Linked DNA regions of Flexistipes sp.. The protein of the gene in region 2 binds, or shares a complex with, the protein of the main gene of each other region. Links are inferred from orthologs where the notes say so. Each region holds a gene or a part of one and is shown on either strand. Other genes may lie near its edges. The genes, in order: UMU13_RS08465 and UMU13_RS06385.

The links.
Region 1: the proteins of UMU13_RS06385 (region 2) and UMU13_RS08465 are in contact, whole or in part, in a crystal structure (PDB 3ZGX), measured with the Bacillus subtilis proteins. The link is inferred for Flexistipes sp. from one-to-one orthologs.

Annotation. Positions count from the first base shown.
Region 1 is NZ_JAXKVW010000011.1:62,160-65,484, forward strand. What follows is about bases 1-2,997. They hold UMU13_RS08465 (segregation and condensation protein A), read right to left. Parts: upstream 1,855-2,997; coding sequence 1,147-1,854; downstream 1-1,146. Other genes in these bases: UMU13_RS08455 (pseudouridine synthase), read right to left, coding at 1-663; scpB (SMC-Scp complex subunit ScpB), read right to left, coding at 639-1,157; trpS (tryptophan--tRNA ligase), read right to left, coding at 1,851-2,831; UMU13_RS08475 (site-2 protease family protein), read right to left, coding at 2,846-2,997. Also shown: more of UMU13_RS08475, read right to left, coding at 2,998-3,325. UniProt on the Bacillus subtilis protein: Participates in chromosomal partition during cell division. May act via the formation of a condensin-like complex containing Smc and ScpB that pull DNA away from mid-cell into both cell halves.
Region 2 is NZ_JAXKVW010000007.1:50,578-54,873, forward strand. The notes cover bases 22-3,989. They hold UMU13_RS06385 (chromosome segregation SMC family protein), read left to right. Parts: upstream 22-375; coding sequence 376-3,789; downstream 3,790-3,989. Other genes in these bases: ftsY (signal recognition particle-docking protein FtsY), read left to right, coding at 3,813-3,989. Outside these bases: more of ftsY, read left to right, coding at 3,990-4,296. UniProt on the Bacillus subtilis protein: Required for chromosome condensation and partitioning.

The DNA.
Region 1 (3,325 bases), on a different replicon or contig from region 2:
CAGGTCTTTTAGACCGACACACCCTATTTTTGTTCTGATTAATCTCCTGGTTTTTTTCCCGCAGTGATTAATCATATTTCTTATTTGCCTGTTTTTCCCTTCATAAAGTACAATTCTGTATTTTCTGTCAGCAAGTTTGTCGATTTTGCACGGCATATAGTTTGTTCCGTTGAATGTTATCCCCTGTTCAAGGAGTTTTATATCCGCTTCCGACAAGTTTTCATCGATATAAACTAAATATTCCTTGGGGATTTTATTATCGGGTCTTTGAAGTTTTTGTATAAAATGTCCGTCATTGCTGAACAATATGAGCCCCTCGCTGTTATAATCCAGCCTTCCCGAATAAGCCGGTTTTTTTCTGTTTAATTTATCGAAATCGGAGAGGCATCGCTTTTCCCCTTCCCGCTCATATGAGGTTAATACTGCCTTTGGCTTATAAAAAGCCCAATATTCTTTTGTTTTGGTTGCTATTAAATGGTTATCCAACATGACTTCATCGTTATCCCTGTCAACATATGTTGCCGGAGATGAAATTATTGCGCCGTTTAAACGAACACGACGTGAAAATATCGCTTCATCAGCTTTTCTCCTGGATAGAGAAGTATTGGAAGCCAAGAATTTATTTAGGCGAATTTTTGTCAGCTCTGTTTTAACTCCTGCCATTCTCTGAAAGTAGGTAATTCGGACAAAGTTTTCAAGTTAAAATACTCTAAAAAGTATTTGGTGGTACAGTACAGCATCGGTCTGCCCGGTACGTCTTTTCTCCCCATTACCCGTATGAGATTTTTATCAAGAAGCTGTCTGATTACACCTGCTGAATTTACCCCTCTTAATTCCTCAATTTCAATTTTTGTGACCGGCTGTTTATATGCTACTACTGCCACGGTTTCCATAGCAGCTTTTGATAGGTTTTCTGCCCTTTCACCAAAAAATGTGCTCAACTCATCGAATATTGCTGTGTCTGTAACCATTTGATAACCTTCTGCAACTTTCCGGATAAACAAACCTGTCTGCATATTATTGAATTCATGTGCAAACTCATCAAGTCGGTTTTCCATATTAATCGGGTCAAACATTTCTCTGAAAAATTTCAGGTTGAGAGGTTTGCCTGAAAGGAAAAGCGAGGCAAAAAACATCTGTTTTTCTTTATTCTGCATACTTTTTCACCAGTATTTCACCAAAGTTTTCTGTTTGAAGAGCAGTTATTACTTTTATCCTTACCAGTTCCAGTATTGCAAGCAACGCAACGACAACTTCCCTTTTGCTCCTGCAGACATTTAGGATTTCAGACCAGAAAATTTCATCTCTGTTTAACACAAAATCTTTCATCTGCTCAATTAAATCATCTATATCAACATTGTCATGTTCGATAACAACATTATCATCTTTTTCCTTCTCAATAAGTCTGAAAAATTCTTTGGCCAGACTCAAAGGATCTTCTTGATATGAATGCTCTTTGGGAAGATATAGTGTATCTCTGCGTGTCAGATATCTTTTGCTGAAAAATTCTTTCTGCCTGAGTGTCTCTGAAATATCCCTATAAAAAGAATATTCTATAAGTCTCTGGGTAAACTGATATTTTTCTTCTTCCGGGTCGATATCCTCTTCAAAAGTGGAAGTTTTGGGCAAAAGCATTTTTGATTTCAGATATGTCAGGTACGATGCCATATTTATAAATTCTGCAGCAACCTCCATATCCAGTCTTTCCATCTGCCTGACCGTGTCAACAAACTGATCGGCAATTGTTGAGATTGAGATGTCATATATATTCATTTCGTTTTTGTAGATTAAATGGATGAGTAAATCCAGCGGACCTTCAAAATTTGCTGTTTTTACATCGAGAAGATCTTTCATAGGTTCATTGCTTTTTTTGCTTCCTCTAATTTTATTGATGCAATTTTTTCGGCATATTCCTGGGATTCGGATAAATATTCGTATATATTGTCAATTTCTTTGTCAAGCTTATTGCGCTTTTCCTGGAGCGGCTCCAAAAATTCAAACAAATGTTTAATGAGAACTTTTTTGCAGTCTATACACCCTATGCCGGCATTTTTGCAGCCGTTTATTACCCATTCCTGCTCTTCTTTTGTGGAAAATACCTCATGATATCCAAACACGGGACAGATGAAAGGATTCCCCGGATCGGATTTTCTTTTTCTGTTTGTGTCCGTTTTCATCTGTTTTATTTTTTTCTCCACCGATTTTAAATCTTCAGAAAGCAGTATGGCATTATCGTAAGATTTGCTCATTTTTCTTCCGTCAGTACCCAGTAACTTGGAAGTTTTTGTAAGCAGCGCCTCAGGTTCAACAAAAACATCTGCGTTATAAAGATAATTAAAACGCCTGACAATTTCACGGCTTATTTCAAGATGGGGAACCTGATCCTTTCCCACGGGGACGTATTTTGCATCGTATATTATAATATCTGCAGTCTGCAGGACAGGATAGCTTAAAAAACCAATATTGGAAAGATCCTTATCGTTCAGTTCCTCTTTCATTTCTTTGTAAGTGGGGCATCTCTCCAGCCATCCAACCGGTGTTATCATATTAAGCAGCAAGTAAAGCTCAGCATGAGCAGAATTTTTGGACTGAATAAACAGAGTACTTTTTTTGGGATCAAGACCTGCTGTCAGCCAGTCCAGAAGCATTTCCCTTCTCAGTGTATGAAAATCGGGAGGCGTTTCATAGCCGGTTGTGAGTGCGTGCCAGTCAGCTATAAAATAAAAACATTCATATTTATCCTGCAAGCTTACCCAGTTTTGAAGTGCTCCGAAATAATGTCCTATGTGTAGCTTACCGGTCGGGCGCATGCCGCTTAATACTCTTGTCATTGGATGCTGACTCCTTAAGTTAATAAATTTATAAGAACATTGATAATAGGGAATACAACTCTGTCTATAACGTTTGTAAGCAGTAAAATTATTATAATAACAAAGCCGTACTGCTCTGTTTGTGAAAATTTATAAGCTGCGTTTAACGGCAGAAAAGACTGGAGTATTCTTCCTCCGTCCAGAGGAAGAATCGGGATAAGATTAAAAATACCTAAAGCTATATTGATTTGGATAGAGAAAAGAGCCATCAGTGCCAAGGGTACAATTACAGTTGAATGCAGTGACTGACTCACATTCAGATTAATGATTATGTTATATAAACCCGAAGACAATATTGCGGTGATAAAATTTGCTGTGGGTCCTGCTCCTGCAACAATAGCAGGTCCGTATTTTTTATTGTTTAGATTGGTGAAATTTACAGGTACCGGTTTTGCCCATCCGAACAACCTGGTAAGAAAAAGAACAAGCAGTCCAAGCGGATCAAGATGCTTGAG
Region 2 (4,296 bases):
AAAGGTAAAGGTAAAGGAAGAGAGAGTTAGGTAGTGAAGTGGTGAGATAGAGAAATGCTAATTTGTTGAGTAGTATATTTGTGTATTGGTTGATTGGGCATTTACGTTAAACCTTGAACTTTAAACATATCACATCACCCGTAACCCATAATGCATCACGCATATAAATGCGAAAATTTTGGGAGGATGCCTGCAGTGAAAGTATTTGACTATTTATTGTGAATTGTATTATTTTCATTCTTAATTGTGTTATACACCACATAAGAGAAAGCTCTGAATAATATCTTGTCCCAAATTTAGGAATAGGGACTTAATGTGTCAGCCCGTACTTCATGAATTTTTCAGAGCTCTTTTTAAAAATTACAATGGATTACTATGATATTTAAACGCATCACCCTGCAGGGGTTTAAATCTTTTGTTGAAAAGACCAATATGGACTTTCCGTCCGGTGTGACCTGCGTTGTTGGTCCCAACGGCAGCGGTAAAAGTAATATTCTGGATGCCATCAGGTGGGTTTTTGGTGAACAGAGTGCCAGGGAATTAAGAGGCTCTGAGATGGAAGATATTGTCTTTGCCGGTTCGGAAAACAGAAAACCTTCCGGTTTTGCCCAGGTTTCATTAACACTCGGTGATTTGGATGATGAAACTACCGCTAAATGGGGCACATTATCCGAGATTACCGTTTCACGAAAATATTACAAGACGGGCGAAAGGGAATATCTGATAAATAACAGAAAGTGCAAACTGAAAGATATAAAAGAAATATTTTATGATACCGGAATAGGTGCCAGAAGCATTTCCATTATTGAGCAGGGGAAAGTTGAAAAAATTATACAGTCTTCTCCGGAAGAACTGAGGCTTTTTTTTGAAGAGACTGCCGGCGTTGTAAAGTTTAAAGAAAGAAAAAAAGAGGCAGAAAAGCGTCTTTCTCAGACTAAGGATAATCTGGGAAGGGTTAATGACATTATAGCCGAAGTAAGGCAGAATGCTTCAGCCCTTTATGAGCAGCTGCAAAAATTGAATAGCTACAAAGAATTAAAGGACAGTAAAAAACATCTGGATTTTTCATATCTTTTTAACAGCTATAATGAACTTAAAGAAAAGTTATCTGTACTGAACAAAAAACATGACGATAGTCTTCTAAGGATTAATGAAAAAAATAAAACCCTTGATAAACTAAGAGGTGACTTGAATAAAAGAAAAGCGGAACTTGGTGAAAAGCAAAAAGAGTATCAAAGATGTAATGAGACACTTATAGATTTGATTGAAAAAATTAATAAATGTGAAGCTGATATTAAGGTTCTGCAGAGCAATATTGAAAGCTCGGAGCATACAAAAGTGCAGCTGAAAGAAGAAATTGAAGCGGATAACAGTAAATTGCGGGAGCTTACAGATGAAAGCCAGCGTCTCAAGCATTCACTGGAGGAGCTTGAAGAGAGAAAAGGAAGCATTCAGGAAAAAATCGATGAAATAAACGATATACTGGCTGATCTTCAGTTGCAGAAAGAAGATAATGACGATGAGTTGGCAGAGTGCAGGGAAATATATCTCGATTTTACCCAAAAGGTTACCGAGCTTCGTAATGAAATTTACAAAAATGAAACGGAATATGAAAATACTGAAAAAAATATTAAAAAATTGAAGGCGGAACAAAAAGAAATTGATGACAATACAGAAGAATTAGGTGCAGAAAAAGAGCGCCTGAATAGTCTTATTGAAGATAAAAAGAGTGACCGCCGTATATATGCGGATAAACTGGAAGAGTTTGATGTAAAGCTTCAGGAGACAGAAGAGAAACTTAATGTAAAAGCAAAAGAGATGGAAGATATACGTATTGAACATTCCACCACGAAACGAACACTTGAACTTTTGCAGACCCAGCTGAAAACGGAGACTTTTGCAGATGAGGGGGATGAAAAATTTTTTCATGAAATCGGAGCTAAGTTTCTTGTTGATTTTCTGCCGGGGCACGATACCGAGGTTTTAAAAGAATTCGGTGATGTGCTTGTTTTGAAAGGAAATGATTCAAACAGCCGCAAAGAGCTGCTGTATAATATTGACAGGCTTAAGGGCTCCTACCGTTTTGTATTTGAAAATGAGCTGGATTCTTTTGAGAAATTTCTTCTGGAGACAAGTTTTGAGTCTGTTTCGGCAAATATAATAAAATTTGAACATATTTTTCATAAGTTCGGCGAAAAAGATAAAAATGCACTGGTGCTCAAGTTGAAAAACGATATAAAAACTGCCGAATCTGATATTTCCAGAGCAGGTATTTTATTGGAAGAAAAGGGCTCAGAATATGACAATCTGAAAGAGAAAAAAGACACTATTGCCTCAGAAATAGAAAAATTGAAAAAAACTAAGGAATCGCTGGATCAGGAAATCAATAAGTATGAGAACGAACTAAACACGGTTCTTAGTGATATATCTCGTGATAGAAGACGGACAGATGTCCTGAAAAAAGAGCTCAACGTGAACTCCGAAGAACTCGGAAGAATTAGAAGTGAAAACAAAAATCTGACTGCCCGACTTGAGGAAATTTCCGAGAAACAGGAAAACTATAATGAACAAATGGAAGAGCTGGAAGAGAAATCTGAGTTTCTAAGCAATAAGATAGATGAATATAAAGATCAGCTTTCAGAACTGAAAATTGAAATCAGAGGATATTCCGAGCAAATAAGCGGTATCAACAAACAGAAACATTACGTGGATAAGGATATTTCAACAACATCAAATAAAATTGCCGATTTAAAAAACAGGCTCAAAAAGCTTATGACTGTGGATGTAAGTAACTGGCAAACCGGTTTACAGTCAAAACAGGAATATTTGAAGAAATACAAGCGTGAGAAGATTCAGAATGAAGATTTAAAGAAATTTCTTGAGACGGAGTCAGAGGAGCTCAGAAACGGGGCGGAGGAGCTTGAAAACAGTATCAATGAACAGAAAGATGTAATAAATAAAGAGGAAAGGGAGTATGAAAGACTCCACTATTCCATAATGCAGACAAAAAGTGAACTTAAAGATTTGCAGGAGCGGTATGAAGAAAAGTACCAGGGTTCTGATATATACAATGACCTTAAAAGCTATGAAACCAAAGATTTCAAACCGAGGGTTATAAAGAATAAAATCGCTGATATTGAAAAAAAGATTGAAGAGCTGGGGCCGTTGAATATGGCTGCTGACAATGAATATTATGAAGCTCAGGAGCGTCTGGATTTTCTGCTGAAGCAGAGAGAGGATCTGGAGAACGCTATAGGCACGATATACGAACTGATCAGAGAAATTGATGACAGTACCGTAAAGCAGTTTAAGCATACTTTTGAGTCGGTAAGAAAACACTTCCTGGATATTTTTAAGATTCTTTTCGGGGAAGGTAAGGCAGAATTAAAACTGACTGATGAAAATAACCTTTTGACAACGGGTGTGGAGATATTTGTCCAGCCGCCGGGGAAACGGCTGCAGAATATGAATCTTCTTTCCGGCGGCGAGAAGGCTATGACTGCATGTACACTGCTTTTTGCAATGTTTCTGCATAAACCCACACCCTTTTGTTTCCTTGATGAGATTGATGCGCCCCTTGATGATGCAAATGTTAACCGTTTTGTTAAGATTGTCAAAGAACTGTCTAAGAAATCTCAGTTTGTGATTATTTCACATAATCAAAAAACTATTGAAAATGCTGATTCCCTGTACGGGGTGACTATGCAGGAACCCGGTGTCTCAAAAATACTTTCGGTGACATTGGATAAACAGGATTTGAAAAATACTAACGCCGCAAATCTAAAATAAAAAATAAGACGAGGTGAAGATATATGGGCTTTTTTGATGTTTTCAAAAGAAAAAAGCGTGAAGAAAAAGATAAGGAAAACATTCGGGATGATGACGAAGAAGTAATAGAGGAAGAAGAACAGGAAGAAACTGGTGAGAGTGAGAGTGTGAGTGACAGTGAGAGTGACAGTGAGAGTGAGAGTGAGAGTGAGAGTGGAAGTGAAAAGGAAGGTCAAATAGAAGAATCTGCTGGAGATGAGAAGGACGACAAAAGCGGCAGGAAAGAAGATAAGGAAAAAAAATCAGGTGTTTTCGGAAGGCTGAAAAAGGGGATATCCAAAACTTCGGGAAGAATAATCGGTGGAATGGAAACGATTTTTCTCGGCAAGAAAGAAATCGATGAAGAACTTTTGGATGAGCTGGAGGAGCTTTTTGTCACTTCAGATATCGGTGTTTCCACTACGATGAAAATAATAGATGACCTCAGAAGCGATGTGAGCAGAAAAATTCTAAAAAATCCCCAGGAAT